Regions from separate parts of the Alteromonas sp. 4NH20-0056 genome, predicted to be linked through region 2. Evidence: predicted binding sites of a transcription regulator. Region 2 holds the regulator's gene; each other region holds the start of a gene.

Region 1 (5,010 bases), on a different contig from region 2:
ATGCCCATTGCCCAAGGGATTTGCAGTGCATAGTCGGTTGTCTCGGTTTCATCATTCGGAATACCGAATACTGTGAATGGAGCGGGTGCAGGATGTGTCTCATACTCGGCTTCAACAGCGGCAAGCTTAACCTTCTGCACATCGCCAAGTTCATAACCACTTTCATCGCCTAAAACAATGACTGACAACGTAGCAGCTAAACCAAAGCTTGCTGCGATAGCAAAAGAACGACGAGCAAACGCAATATGCTTGTGATTAAGTAGGTAGTAACTTGAAATGGCAAGAACAAATATGGCGCCAGTGACATACCCTGCTGACACGGTATGCACAAATTTCACCTGTGCCACTGGGTTGAACACAACCTCAGCAAAACTGGTCATTTCCATACGCATGGCTTCAAAATTAAACTCAGCGCCTACCGGATATTGCATCCAGCCATTTGCAATTAATATCCACAGCGCAGAGAAATTAGAACCAATAGCGACTAACCACGTTGCCATAAGATGCTTAACTTTGGTCATTTTGTCCCAACCAAAGAAGAACAACCCGACAAACGTTGACTCTAAAAAGAACGCCATCAGGCCTTCGATCGCAAGCGGTGCGCCAAAAATGTCGCCTACGTAATGAGAATAGTAAGACCAGTTCATACCAAACTGGAATTCCATGGTGAGGCCAGTAGCAACACCGATAGCGAAATTAATACCAAACAACTTGCCCCAAAATTGGGTCATTTGCTTGTAAATTTCTTTACCCGTCATCACATACACCGACTCCATGATGGCAAGCAAAAAGCTAAGCCCTAATGTAAGGGGCACAAATATAAAGTGGAACATTGCGGTTAACGCAAATTGCCACCGCGATAGTTCTATTAACGTATCGCTCATGGAACTTCTCCCTTCTTATCGCACAGGTATGTGCTATCAACAGTTATTAATGTGTAGTTAGCGTAAAGCTAGTAATCAGTAAGCTCATGAGCATGCTTTGTGCCAGCGTCACTACATAGAACGAAAAAGTCACGGCGACACGAGGAATGCTTCCATTTCCTTACTGTACGAGCACATTATTTCATGGCAAAAAAAGAAGAGATTTGATCTATCGCAAGGTGAGAAAATAGTTTTTGAGCCATTTATGGCAGCTGAGAGACAAAAATGGCACAGACATATTCAAAAACGAAAAGATATTTACTAAGTAACTAAGCGAAGCGCGGGAAGCTATACCCCTATTCTTTCGCACTGTATGGCGAATAGGTAAGGGTAAACGCACCACGTAAACTGCCTACGTCAAATCCTGTCGCCTGATCGTCAGGATAAGCAGCATTAATAGCCTGCTGAACGCTTGGTGATATAGCGTTGCCGTGACAAGCAGTGCATACTTGGCCGGTTTGAATCGCAGACATATACCGCATTTGGCCGGTGTTTTCATTGTACTGAATAGCCTCTAGTGGACCTTGTACGTTTGATGCTAGTGCTTGTGCAAACGCATTCAACTGCTCATGCTCCCACGCGTCGGCCGCATTATCTGAATTACGGACTTTTAGTGCCGTGCGCCCTACTTGCCACCCGTTAATGCTTAGCTCTTGTGCAATAGGCCCAGCGCTAAGACGGCAAGCATGAATGCCTTCTTCCAACCCATTGGTTTGAATCGCTTGTTTCAAGGTTGCTTTTAGCGCACCACCTAGCGCTTTTGCATGTATTCTAGCTTCATTCACTTTCTCTGATGGAACTGTTACCGCAACACTATGACCGCTTACTATTGCTGCACTGAGGCACGCGATTAACGTAAAATTTTTCATTTAATTACCTTTGAAAGTGAAGGCCAGGACGTTATTTTTCCTGCTCTTAATAAATCCCATTACCCCATTCCTTGGGCTAATCCTAACCTCTTACTAACAAGTGTTGTGCCATTATGGTAATCTCAATATTTGTATTACGTTTTTTGATAAAGGAAAGCTGGTTGTGAATATTGCTATTGTTCAAGCAATGATAGACGCGATTGACAAGCCTGCCATATTCATCAATCAAGACTATATTATCGAAGCCGTAAATACGCCTTATCGCGACACCTACCCGGTCAATATAAAGCCCGGCTTTAGCAAATGTTTCACCGTTTCACATAACAAAACTAAGCCGTGCGATCAGTGCGGTGAAACCTGTCCTATGACGCAATGCAAAGAGACAGGAAGAAGTGCAAGTACTGTACATATCCACTCTACTAATCAAGGTCAAAGTTACTGTGACATTCTTATGCGGCCGGTGCATGACAGCACCGGAGAACTCCTAGGCTACTTAGAAATATTGGACAAGCTTGCATTCGCCTCTAACAACCCGTCAGAAGGTAAGATGATTGGTGAGTCTGCAGCATTTAAGACGATGTTAAACAAGATAAATCGTGCGGCAAAGTCTGATATCGCCGTGCTTCTTCAGGGTGAAACCGGCACCGGAAAAGAGTTGGTGTCTCAAGCGCTTCATAGCAGCAGTAACAGGGCAGATAAGCCCTTTATTGTAATTGAATGTACGGGCCTCACCGATGCTTTATTCGAAAGTGAGCTTTTCGGTTATGAAAAGGGGGCATTTACGGGAGCAACAACAAATAAAAAAGGGTTGGTTGAGGCGGCCAATGGTGGAACCTTATTTTTTGACGAAATTGGCGACGTTCCCCTTTCTATGCAAGTTAAACTACTACGGCTGTTGGAAACGCAAACCTACCGGCCCGTAGGAAGCGTACATATTAAGCAAGCAAACTTCAGGTTAGTATGTGCAAGCCACAAAGACCTAAAAGCCATGGTAGCAACCGGCGCTTTTCGACAAGACCTCTACTACCGAATTGCGGGTTTCCCCATATTTCTGCCTCCTCTACGAGAGCGTCAGGACGATATCATTCTGCTGTGTGAGCATATTTTATCTAGCTTTTCTGACAAGAAACGACTTCACAAAAATGCCAAGCAAGCCCTTATGCAATATCCCTTTCCGGGCAATGTGCGAGAGCTGAAAAACGTTGTAGAACAAGCATCACTGCTTGCAGATGAAAACACGATTTTTGAAAGCGATTTACCCGACAGCGTTTTTGAAAAAAAAGACGATGAGGCGTTAGAAGGCATTGTTCCACTTGAGGTGGTTGAGGCAAATTATTTAGCTAATATTGTTCAAGGTTACACTGGCTCGATAGCCGACCTAGCCGAGTCTTTGAATGTCAGCAAGCGTACTTTATATCGAAAGTTGCAAGCATTAGGTCTTAAGCTTCCATAATAAGAATATTACGCTGGCATTAAAATAATTTTCGCTTTTTGTAGCCACCAACACTTTATTTTGAGTAGTATAAAAAGACATTGGTTTATGAGGTTTATATGCGCCTTTCATCTTTCATTAGTTTTTTGGTGTGCTTTACGCTGCTGTTGCAAAATGCAATGGCGTTAGGGCTTGCATCATATTCAATGGAAAAGGCCCATGCTTTCGCTGGCAATGACGTAGAGCTCATTTGTACTGGCAAAACCATGCGTTACATCTCGTTGAGTCAAACCGATGCACTTGGCGAGTTCGTATTCATTAACCCCGACGTGCTAGACGCGCCTGCTGAGCATGTTGATTGTACAAACAGCGTACTTGCCGACGTACCCCAAACCGATGATGTCTATGTATCATCGATAACGACATTACCCCTTGTACGTTACCGTGCGCTTGTTCAGCGTATTGCCCAACGCCCTTACACACTGTTTCCCTTCACGGTATCGCTAGGTAGAGCACCTCCTCACGCATAACAACCCTTCGCTTTCGATACTGACGCGTTGTCAGTCAATGTATTTTACATGTTGGATTTGTTATGAAAAAAACTGCTATCGCGCTGGCCGTTGTTGCCGCCAGTCATTCGCTTCATGTTGACGCAAGTAGCGCGTCGACCACCGAAATTATTACCGTCATTGGCGCACCGGTTACGTTAACCGAACATGAATCTGTCAATGCCTCGACAAATACTGAGGCTGACTTTGGCGACCAATTAGATAATCTAGCGGGTGTCTCAATTACGCGTAATGGCCCGGTGACGGGGCTGGTTCAATACCGAGGGTTATACGGCGACCGTGTGGGTATTAGCGTTGACGGTGTTAACATTACTGGAGCGGGACCAAATGGAATGGATTCTCCACTTTCCCATGTCCTGCCGGAGGTAGGCCTTACCGCCACACTCTATCGAGGGATTGTACCGGTGAGTGCTGGTGTACAAACGCTAGGTGGGCAGTTACGTATTCAGTCTGATGCCGTTTCACTGTTTAGTCATGAAAACGGAGTAAGCGGGGCGATCCAAGGCGCGCTCGTCTCGCCCGGCAGCGGGCAACAGTATCAAGGCAATGTATTTTACAAACTCGATAATGCTTTTGTGAGCGCAGCGTTTACACACCAGCAACGTAACAATAGAGAAGACGGTAACGGCGATAACATCGTCAATAGTCATTATCTTCGTAATGGTGCAAAGCTGCGTGCCGGGTACACGCTAGGCGATCATCAGATAGATGTCAGTTATCAACGCCTAAACACTAACCAAAGTGGAACCCCTGCATTGGCAATGGATATCGGCTTTATAGATGCCGAATGGTACAAGCTTGGATATCGATACACCCCGAATGAATCGCAAACCCTAACGATAGATGTGTTTGGCAATAGCAACCAACACGCCATGGATAATTTTCGCCAACGCCCGTTGATGATGCCAACCATGTCTCGTGAGAACAACGCAGACGCGATAGCACGAGGTGCAGATGTAACGTATACCACTGTTGATGGGAGCAGCGAATTTACAGTCGGCGCAAACATGCATCAAAGCGAAAACAACTCGGTAATCACCAACCCGAACAATGCGATGTTTTCGATTAAGAACTTTACCGACACAACGCGTGATACCTACAGTTTATTTAGCGAATATCAGCGTCAATATGAAAACGTAAATTATGTGCTAGGTGCTCGATACACGTCGGTGACTATGGACGCTGAAAACGCAGGCTCTAGTATGGCAATGATGAAC
Region 2 (5,010 bases):
CGAGAGCTTTTCTTGCCAAGTATTCGTTCTCTAATAAGCTCAGCTAACTGATGAATAGTCAGCTTGTCAGTATCAATATATAAGTCTGCACGTTCAATAACAGGCGCAAGTAATGTTGATTCTGCTTTGATTGATTCTGATAATGACTTATTCAATTTAGCCAGAGGGTGAAGACGACGGGTTTCACTGAAGCGTTTTACCAGAATGTCGTCGCTCGCATCGATGTAGACAATAGTCATTGACCATGAAGAGGGCAGGTAGTCCAGAATTTCGACGAGCTCGTTAGGATCTTTTGGCAGATTTCTTACATCAATACTCACTGCAACTTGGTCGTATTCATCAACGACCGTGTGAGTGAGAGTAGGAAGGAGGTTAACAGGGATATTGTCTACACAATAATAGCCTAAATCTTCCAACGCACGCAGCGCCACTGATTTTCCTGACCCAGAACGACCACTGATAATAATCAGCTTCATTCATTTTCTCCCTTTAAATAACAGTGATTTACCCAAGTGCGGTAATAATATCGTCACGAGTAGTTGCGCGTCTAATGGCTTTTAGTGTGTCTTTGTCGCTTAGCTTGCGAGCAACGGTTGCCAAGGTTTGTAAGTGACCTTGTGTTTGCTCCTCAGGGACAAATAATGCAAAAAATATATCAACGGGCTTTTCGTCAATGGCGTCAAAATCGATAGCGGGAATGCTAGTGACCACAATGGCGATAACACTAGATAACCCCGGTAGGCGGCCATGGGGCAGGGCAATGCCGTTGCCAATTCCTGTACTTCCCATGCGCTCTCTAGCAAGTAGGCTAGCAAGGGCTTCTGCCTGATCAATATCCTCGTTGTTATTCGCGGCAATGTCGCTAATGATTTCGAGAATTCTCTTTTTGCTATTGCACTGAACCGCACACTCGGTGCGGTCCAGACTTACGATGGCTTGTATGTCCATGCTTTACTACTAATGTTTTTTGAGTTTTTCCTTATGCTTGATGACCTGCCTGTCGAGTTTATCGACCATGCTGTCTATCGCCGCATACATGTCTGTATTCTCTGAGGATGCAAATACTTCAGCACCGCTCAAATGCATTGTTGCTTCTGCTTTTTGACTTAGTTTTTCAACGTTCAGGATGACATGCACATTAGAAATGTGATCAAAGTGACGCTCAAGTTTAGTGAACTTCGTATCGACATAATTACGCAAAGAATCGGTGATTTCAACATGATGACCCGTTAGGTTGATTTGCATATTTCGTCTTCCTTATGTTTTTTAAGCCCGTTAAATAAGGCTCTTGCGTTGGTTCGACGGTGGAATCGACAAAGATTCCCGGTATTTTGCTATCGTCCGCCGAGCGACCTTTATGCCCTGCTCGGCCAACAATTGAGCAATCTTGCTATCACTCAAAGGCTTGCTCGGCGTCTCGGCCGCAACAAGCTTTTTAATCAATGCACGGATAGCGGTTGAAGAGCACTCTCCACCTGATTCCGTGGCAACGTGGCTTGAGAAAAAATACTTTAATTCGTAAATACCACGGGGGGTATGCATATACTTTTGTGTTGTAACGCGAGAAATGGTTGATTCATGCATATCCACCATCTCTGCGACATCATTTAACACCATTGGTTTCATCATTTCTGGACCATGTTCAAAAAAGCCCATTTGTTGCTGAACGATACAATTAGCAACTTTCATTAGCGTCTCATTTCGAGACTCTAAACTTTTGATGAACCATTTAGCTTCTTGCATGTGAGAACGAATAAACTGTGAGTCGCTACTGTTCTTGGAGCTTCTACTCATTGCCGCGTACTGCTGATTAACACTAAGCTTAGGCAGGCTGTCTGGATTCAGTTCCACCACCCAACGTCCGTTCTTTTTCATAACTGACACGTCAGGAATAACGTACTCGGGTTCTTTCGTTTTAAGTGCACTGCCTGGGCGAGGGTTTAGCGTTTGCAGTAGGCGCATGGCTTCTCGAAGTTGGTCTTCTTTTAAGCGACTCTTACGCATGAGTGTGCGGTAGTCTTTACTGCTTAGTAAGTCAGAGTATTCTTCGATAAGTTGCTTTGCTTCTTCTAGCCATGGTGTGTCTTCAGAAAATTGACGCAGCTGAACCATCAAGCATTCTTGAGGGCTACGGGAGCCAGAACCAATAGGGTCGAACATTTGAATACGTTTTAGCACGCACTCAATTTCATCCATCTCTACCTGTTCTTCAATATCTTCGCTTTTAATGGCTTCTAATATGTCTTCCAACGACGTGGTCAGGTAGCCTGACTCGTCTATAGAATCGATAATGGCCATGGCAATAGCACGGTCAGTATCTGAAAAATGGGTTAAGCGCATTTGCCACGACAAATGCTCTTGAATGTCATCTGTCGTTTCGCCTTGGAAAATAAAATCATCATCGTTATTTGATGGGCCAGGTGCGGGGGCAGACGACGCCGAATAGTATTCATCCCATGTACTATCAATAGGAAGCTCGTCGGGCAAATCATTTTTTTCCAGTGCATCACCAGACTCGATAGTATCGCTTGATGCTGAAGGTGCCGCGTCTAAACGCGAATCGTCTCCGTCAATATTGTTGCGCTCAGCTTGAGGTTCATCGGAACCGTCCTCAACTTCTAAAAGCGGATTTGAGTCCAACGCTTCTTGAATTTCTTGTTGAAGGTCAAGCGTAGACAGCTGCAGAAGCTTAATGGCCTGCTGAAGCTGTGGAGTCATAGTAAGTTGTTGACTAAATTTTAGCTGTAAAGATGGTTTCATCTACGTCTTATTTTATGCTCTGTTATGCGTATACCGAGTGCGAAAATAGCTAAATCGCTTGCGACTTACTATTAACTATAGCCTGAATTGCTCGCCTAGGTATACATCCCTTACTTTTTGATTACTCAAAACTTGTTCCGCGGTGCCTTGGGCGATTAATTCACCATGGCTTACGATGTAGGCTTTCTCGCAAACATCCAAGGTTTCGCGGACGTTATGGTCCGTTATTAAGATCCCAATTCCTCTATCTCGCAAATGCTGGATAATCTTCTTTATATCATTAACTGATATAGGATCAACACCAGCAAATGGTTCATCAAGCAAAATAAATTGCGGGTTGGCTGCTAACGCCCGTGCAATCTCAACACGACGACGTTCGCCACCCGAAAGACTCATGCCTGCACTATTACGTATATGGTTAATATTAAATTCATCAAGTAGCGCATCGGCTTCTTGTTCTTGCTGCTCTGCATTTAAATCTTTACGGGTTTGCAAGATGGCCATAATATTTTCATGCACAGTAAGCTTTCTAAAGATAGACGCTTCTTGAGGTAAATAGCCAATGCCTTGACGAGCGCGCTCATGCATAGGTTGATGCGTAAGTTCTGCATCATCAATCGTAATGAGCCCCTTATCAAGAGGCACTAAGCCAACAATCATGTAGAAGGTCGTGGTTTTACCAGCGCCGTTAGGCCCGAGTAGGCCGACAATTTGGCCAGTCGATACCGATAAGCTCACGTCTCTTACAACTTGGCGCGCTTTGTAAGCTTTTGCGAGGTTTTTTGCACTCAGTGTTGCCATGCTTAGTTATCATCCTCGCCGTCGTTGTTGTCATCTGCTGCTTTTTTTATTGCTTCAGGCGTGAATACAGTCGTTACGCGACCGTCTTTATCGTTATCGCCACCGGTTGCCAACAGTTGCTCAGAGATCATGTCGAAAGTAATGTTGTCACCTTTTACTTGGCTGGTGTCTTGTTGTAATTCCGCATTACCGCTCAATGAAATAGTACGCTTGACGACTTCATAGCGAATTTCATTTGCCTTCGCGCTTACTGGGGTGCCATCTTCTAACGTTTGTGAAAAGCTTGCAGGAGCGCCTCTGGCGATAAATACTTCTCTTCCTTCTCCCTCACTGGCGACAACTTCAACTTCGTCAGCAATAATAAGCAAAGACCCTTGAGAGATTCGGACATCGTCCTTAAAAAGCGATGTTTTATTTTTTCCATCAACGAATTGTGATTTCGAATCGACTTTGATGGGTTGATTAAAGTCGTTTTCATCACTGAATGACGGTGTGGCAACGCTACCTAGTAATAAACTAGTTACTAGGAGAATAAATGGTCTGAACATGGTCTATTAGCTCATATTTTTGTGTGTCTAAGTTTGCATTAAACCCATTGCTATTAATGACATACTGTGTGCCTTGGATATTCACACGTTGGTCAGACGTCATTTGTTTAGAGTTTAAATTGATCTGGATATACTGGGTTGTAATTCGTTTGACAAAGTCATTGTTCGTTTGGTTCTCGATAAGCACATCTTTTTCTAACTGAATCAGCTCATCATTGTAAAGTGTCCCTTCTTGTGCCGACACTACCCAAGGCGACTCTGTGCTATCGGTGTAGACTGAGTATCTGGGCTTTTGAAAAAAGACAAACCCCAATTCGTCGTAATGCTCCATTGAGGCCGCAAATACTTTGTGGTTAAGCTTGCCTTCAACGTTATACAAGGTTGTTGTCAGGTTTTTTGCTTGATAAGCAGGTTTTAGTGCATTTTGCCCTTGTTGTTGTGAAGACGCTGGCTCATCTTCCATCCACGTAGGTAGATACATAAGCAGTGCAAGAATGAAAAGGGCTGATATGCTGACGCCAAGCCGGTTCATACGCTGGCACCATGAATACCAAACTCTACACCTTGTGATTGCAAGATAGTGTCGCTTATTTCACGAACGGCACCGAAACCACCCGGAAGTGATGTAATCCAGTTTGCCTCTTGCGCGACCAATGGGTGAGCATCATTGACAGCAATGTTAACGGCAGCGCGTTTAAACATGCCAGTGTCAGGCATATCATCACCTACCACGGCAACCTGCTCAGGGGTTAACGATAGCGTTTCCATTAATGCACCTAATGCATCATATTTGTTTTCTTCCCCTTGAATAATGTGTGACACATTAAGGGCTTTCATTCGGCTTTCAACAATGCGCGACTTTCGGCCAGTGATAACAGCGACGTCAATGTTGTGCTGCACC
Region 3 (5,010 bases), on a different contig from region 2:
TGCTCAATACAACGTCGTTATCTATTCCTACCGAGTGGCTAGAAAATTTATTCGACAGCGACCATGCGCTTACTCAGGCACAAATAAACAGCTTATTACACCAGCAACCCGACGAAGCTTTTATGTTAGGTAAGATTGTATGCAGTTGTTTTAGCGTGCGAGAAAAAACCATTACTACAGCCATTGAGCAAGGTAATAACAGTGTTAGCGGCTTAGGTGCTGCACTTAAATGTGGAACTAACTGCGGTTCATGTAAAACGGAGTTGGCGTCATTGCTTTCTGCTAACAACAAAGCCAGCACGCTCTCTATATCTGACAATGATAGCGCACCTGCAAATACATCGGTGACAGAGGAAACCCTATTATGAACGCTCGATTACATGCTTTCTCTGGTGCTTTACATAGCGCCCTATTTCGTATTCAAAGCGCGTTTGTTAACCGCGATACACGTATTGACTCGACTACGCCACCTAGTACGCGAAATGGTAGAAAAAATATGGCCGAGGGCGAGGTGTTTATCGTTGGTGCCGGACCCGGTGATGCCGAGCTTTTAACCCTTAAAGCGCACCGCCTTTTACAAACTGCCGATGTGGTATTGTTTGATTGGTTGGTTAGCCAGTCAGTATTAGACTGTATACCACGGCATATAAGTAAAGAGTTTGTGGGTAAGCGGTGCGGTAAACACAGCATGCCACAAGCCATGATTTGCCAGCGATTGGTTGAACTTGGCCTTGAAGGCAAGCGAGTAGTGCGACTAAAAGGCGGCGACCCTGCCATTTTTGCGCGTACGAGTGAAGAGACGACAGCGCTTCACAATGCAGGTATCAAGTTTGCCATTGTGCCGGGCATTACAGCGGCCTCTGGCGCCTCTGCCTATACGGGTATTCCCCTTACCGATAGACGATTTGCCCAGTCGGTAAAATTTATGACCGCGCAATTTCAAAACCCAGAAAAGCAGGCCGATTGGGCCGCTATTGCTTACAGTGCAAAACATGAAACAACCGTTATTTACATGGGGCTTAAACGGTTGCAGCAGCTCTCTGAAAAACTTATCAACGAAGGTATAGATAGTGCGATGCCAGTCGCCGTAATAGAAAATGCATGTTGTAGTCAGCAACGGGTAGTTGCAGGTACAATCAAAAGCATATTTAAATGCGTAGCAGAGGCTGAATTTACTGGGCCGGCGTTGGTCATTATTGGTCATGTCGTAACAGCACGTCAGCCCGTAGCACTCGAACTGATAAGCCAACCACATGCAAAAAGCACCATTTAGTCATTATATTCAAGCCATCGGTAAGGGCAAACGGGGTCATCGTCACTTAACTTTTGATGAGGCGTATGATGCCATGTCTCAATTGCTTGATGAGCAAATAGCCCCTGAACAAGCTGGTGCGTTTCTCATGTTACTTCGTATGCAAGAAGAATCGGTTAATGAGCTCAGTGGTTTTACCAAAGCCTGTCGAGAACGTTTATATAATAACAATACTTCATGGAATGCTACTGTTGATATTGGATGCTATGCGGGTAAACGACGTCAGTTACCTTGGTATTTGTTAAGTGTGGCGCTGTTAGCGCAACATGGCCACCGCGTTTTCTTACATGGAACCTCTGAACCTGGCTCACAGCGCTTTTATGCCAGCCATGCATTGGCTGATTTGGGTTTGCCACTGGCACAATCGATTGGTGAGGCCTCAACGCATATGGACTCTTATCGTGCGTGCTACCTTGATTTAGACGTTGTGCTCTCTCCGCTCTCTCGAATCATAAAACTACGCGAATTGTTTGGGTTGCGTTCCTGTGCGAATACATTAGCGCGGTTATTAAACCCAAGTGCAGCACCCTTTGCGGTGCAAGGTGTCTATCATACCCATCTAGACGAGCGTCATGCAGAGGTTAACAAAACGCTAGCACAACACTCTTTAGTGTTTCGTGGTGATGGTGGCGACCCAGAAATAAACCGTGACAGAAATACTAATCTTTTTATCACGCGTGAGGGCATAACAGAGCACATTGTAATGCCTGAAGCAGAGAGTTGGACAATGAAGGAGTGTAGTTTCACTACGGGGACTATGTTAGCGGTGTGGCATGGTGAACAACGTCATGATTATGCAGAGCAGGCCATTACCGCCACATTAGCGAGTTATATTATGTTGATAGAAAGCTGCTCGCTACCAGAAGGGCTCAGACAAGCCGAACAATGGTGGAATGAACGTAACCAGAGTGAATTACCCTTCTGCGTTGCGCACAATAATTGCGCAATTAACGCACTATAGTGATACACAACACAGGATGGTTACTCTTCTTTTTTTAGTAAGTTTATGAAATTTATGCAATTTAATTTTGGCATTGATTATGTATGTATATTTAGTAACGCAATAAGTTAACGCGCAATCTAGCCCTGCTAATATGGGGTAATATATTTTTGCTCTGTCCGCTTGGTATTCCGGCAGAACATACGGCAACGAAGCCCACCAGCCCACGATGACATCGTCATTACAGGCTGTTGGGTTTTTTTTTGGCTAAAGGAAAGTAAATGTTATCTAGTACATTAAACAAAAAGCTTGAAAAAGTAGTAGGCACAATCAGCATTATTGCTGCAATGTTGACGACATCGGTAACCATGGTTAATGCCAAAGAACTTGGATGGCCAGAGAAAGAGGAGCTAAAAATTGGGTTTATTAAATTAACCGATATGGCACCGCTTGCTGTTGCTTATGAAAAAGGCTATTTCGAAGATGAAGGGCTTTATGTGACCCTTGAAGCTCAGGCCAACTGGAAAGTGCTGCTAGACAGAGTTATTGATGGACAGCTTGATGGAGCGCATATGCTAGCAGGCCAACCTCTTGGTGCCACCATTGGTTTTGGAACGCAGTCGCATATTGTTACCGCTTTTAGCATGGATTTAAACGGCAATGGTATTACTGTCTCGAACGATGTGTGGGCTGAGATGAAAAAGAACATCCCACATGAAGATGGCAAACCAATCCATCCTATCAAAGCCGATTACCTTAAACCGGTTGTAGATAGTTACAAAAATGCTGGTAAGCCCTTTAAAATGGGCATGGTTTTTCCTGTTTCTACTCATAACTATGAACTTCGTTACTGGTTAGCAGCAGGGGGCATTCACCCGGGATATTATGCACCGCACAAAGGTGACACATCAGGCCAAATCGATGCGCAAGCACTCTTGTCTGTAACGCCCCCCCCTCAAATGCCTGCGACGATGGAAGCCGGCACTATCTACGGTTATTGCGTAGGCGAGCCATGGAACCAACAGGCGGTATTTAAAGGCATAGGTGTGCCGGTTATTACTGACTACGAAATTTGGAAAAACAACCCAGAAAAAGTATTTGGCGTAAGTAGCCAGTGGGCTGAAGAAAACCCAAATACTCACATTCGTGTGGTAAAAGCGATGATCCGCGCAGCAATGTGGCTTGATGCTAACAATAATGCTAACCGGCCCGAAGCCGTAAAAATCTTATCAAATAGCAGCTATGTTGGTGCAGATGAGGAAGTCATTGCAAATAGTATGACAGGCACCTTCGAATACGAAAAAGGCGATAAACGTGATATTCCCGACTTTAATGTATTTTTCCGCCACAACGCTACCTACCCCTACTACAGCGATGCTATTTGGTATTTAACACAAATGCGCCGTTGGGGCCAAATCGCTGAACCTAAGTCAGATAATTGGTACATAGAAACGGCGAAAAACGTGTATCGTCCAGACATTTACACAATGGCAGCGAAAGCGCTTATAGAAGATGGGCTCGCTCAACCTAAAGATTTTCCTGACTTTGATTCTGAAACCGGATTTAAACCACCGCAAACTGAGTTCATCGATAACGTAACCTTTGATGGTTCTCAGCCAAATGCTTATCTCGAACAGTTTTCAATTGGACTAAAAGGCGACGCGGTGCTCTAGGCGCGCCGATTGACGAGGAAGAGGCAATACGATGAGTAAATCGATACAAACGATAAGCCAAATTGGCCAATTGGACGGAAAAAATAGGTTCACAAGTATGGCTTCAATGCTACCTAAGCTACTCATGCCATTGGTTGGTATTCTATTATTTTTAGCTGTGTGGAATGGCGTAGCGAAATCGATTGATACTTCACTAGGGCAATTTCCTGGGCCAGCGCAAGTATGGGAGCAAAGTGTAACGCTTATCGCTGAGCATAGTGCTCAGCGAGAAAAAGCGGCGGCATTTTATGAACGCCAAGAAACCCGAAATGCACAACGCATCTCGCAAGATGAAAGTTATGTGCCCAAAGTCCGAGAGTTTACAGGTGCTCCCACTTTCTTTGATCAAATTTGGACCAGTCTATACACGGTAATGGTGGGGTTTTTTATTGCTAGCGTTATCGCGGTTCCTGTTGGGATACTTTGCGGGCTTAGTAAGTCAGCGTATTCCGCGATTAACCCGCTGATTCAAATATTTAAACCTGTTTCTCCCTTGGCCTGGTTACCATTGGTAACAATGGTTGTCAGCGCGCTTTATGTCAGCGATGACCCGATGTTTTCTAAGTCGTTTATCACCTCAGCAGTAACGGTGTCGCTGTGCTGCCTTTGGCCAACACTAGTTAACACCGCCGTAGGAGTATCGAATATCGATTCAGATTTAGTGAACGTTAGTAAAGTATTGCGATTAACGCCCCTAAAGCACGTACAAAAAATCGTTCTACCTGCTTCTATTCCTATGATTTTTACCGGTTTGCGTTTGTCACTAGGCATTGGATGGATGGTGTTGATTGCCGCTGAAATGTTGGCACAAAACCCAGGGCTTGGGAAGTTTGTATGGGACGAATTCCAAAATGGTAGTTCTGAATCATTAGCCAGAATTATGGTAGCGGTGATCACCATCGGTATTATTGGTTTCATGCTAGACCGCTTGATGTTAGCTGTTCAACGCGTTGCTAGTTGGGATAAAAACTCGGTATTGCGATAAAAAAGTGAAATCAGAATAAGGAATTTATCATGCAAAAAAAACATTTAGAGTTGTCGCAGGT

The links. The regulator sigma-54, encoded in region 2, starts transcription at its own class of promoters, with help from an activator protein. The targets are predictions, from matches to a motif close to GTTGGCACGNNNNTNGNNT.
Region 1: a site for sigma-54 is predicted at 1,887-1,905, ahead of AC27EZ_RS09920 (Tll0287-like domain-containing protein). Genes of this name have one in related genera too.
Region 3: a site for sigma-54 is predicted at 2,340-2,358, ahead of AC27EZ_RS08955 (CmpA/NrtA family ABC transporter substrate-binding protein). Genes of this name have one in related genera too.

Annotation. Positions count from the first base shown of each region.
Region 1 covers NZ_BAAJLS010000004.1:283,643-288,652, reverse strand. Annotated here, with positions in the region: gene AC27EZ_RS09925 (cytochrome ubiquinol oxidase subunit I) at 1-884, opposite strand, end outside; gene AC27EZ_RS09920 (Tll0287-like domain-containing protein) at 1,220-1,792, opposite strand; gene AC27EZ_RS09915 (sigma-54 interaction domain-containing protein) at 1,980-3,245, shown strand; gene AC27EZ_RS09910 (hypothetical protein) at 3,344-3,754, shown strand; gene AC27EZ_RS09905 (TonB-dependent receptor) at 3,817-5,010, shown strand, end outside.
Region 2 covers NZ_BAAJLS010000001.1:618,982-623,991, reverse strand. Annotated here, with positions in the region: gene rapZ (RNase adapter RapZ) at 1-476, opposite strand, end outside; gene ptsN (PTS IIA-like nitrogen regulatory protein PtsN) at 505-948, opposite strand; gene hpf (ribosome hibernation promoting factor) at 958-1,245, opposite strand; gene AC27EZ_RS02770 (RNA polymerase factor sigma-54) at 1,276-2,760, opposite strand; gene lptB (LPS export ABC transporter ATP-binding protein) at 2,836-3,561, opposite strand; gene lptA (lipopolysaccharide transport periplasmic protein LptA) at 3,564-4,109, opposite strand; gene lptC (LPS export ABC transporter periplasmic protein LptC) at 4,078-4,641, opposite strand; gene kdsC (3-deoxy-manno-octulosonate-8-phosphatase KdsC) at 4,638-5,010, opposite strand, start outside.
Region 3 covers NZ_BAAJLS010000004.1:70,550-75,559, forward strand. Annotated here, with positions in the region: gene AC27EZ_RS08940 ((2Fe-2S)-binding protein) at 123-368, shown strand; gene cobA (uroporphyrinogen-III C-methyltransferase) at 365-1,273, shown strand; gene AC27EZ_RS08950 (glycosyl transferase family protein) at 1,254-2,273, shown strand; gene AC27EZ_RS08955 (CmpA/NrtA family ABC transporter substrate-binding protein) at 2,600-3,925, shown strand; gene AC27EZ_RS08960 (ABC transporter permease) at 4,023-4,949, shown strand; gene AC27EZ_RS08965 (ABC transporter ATP-binding protein) at 4,979-5,010, shown strand, end outside.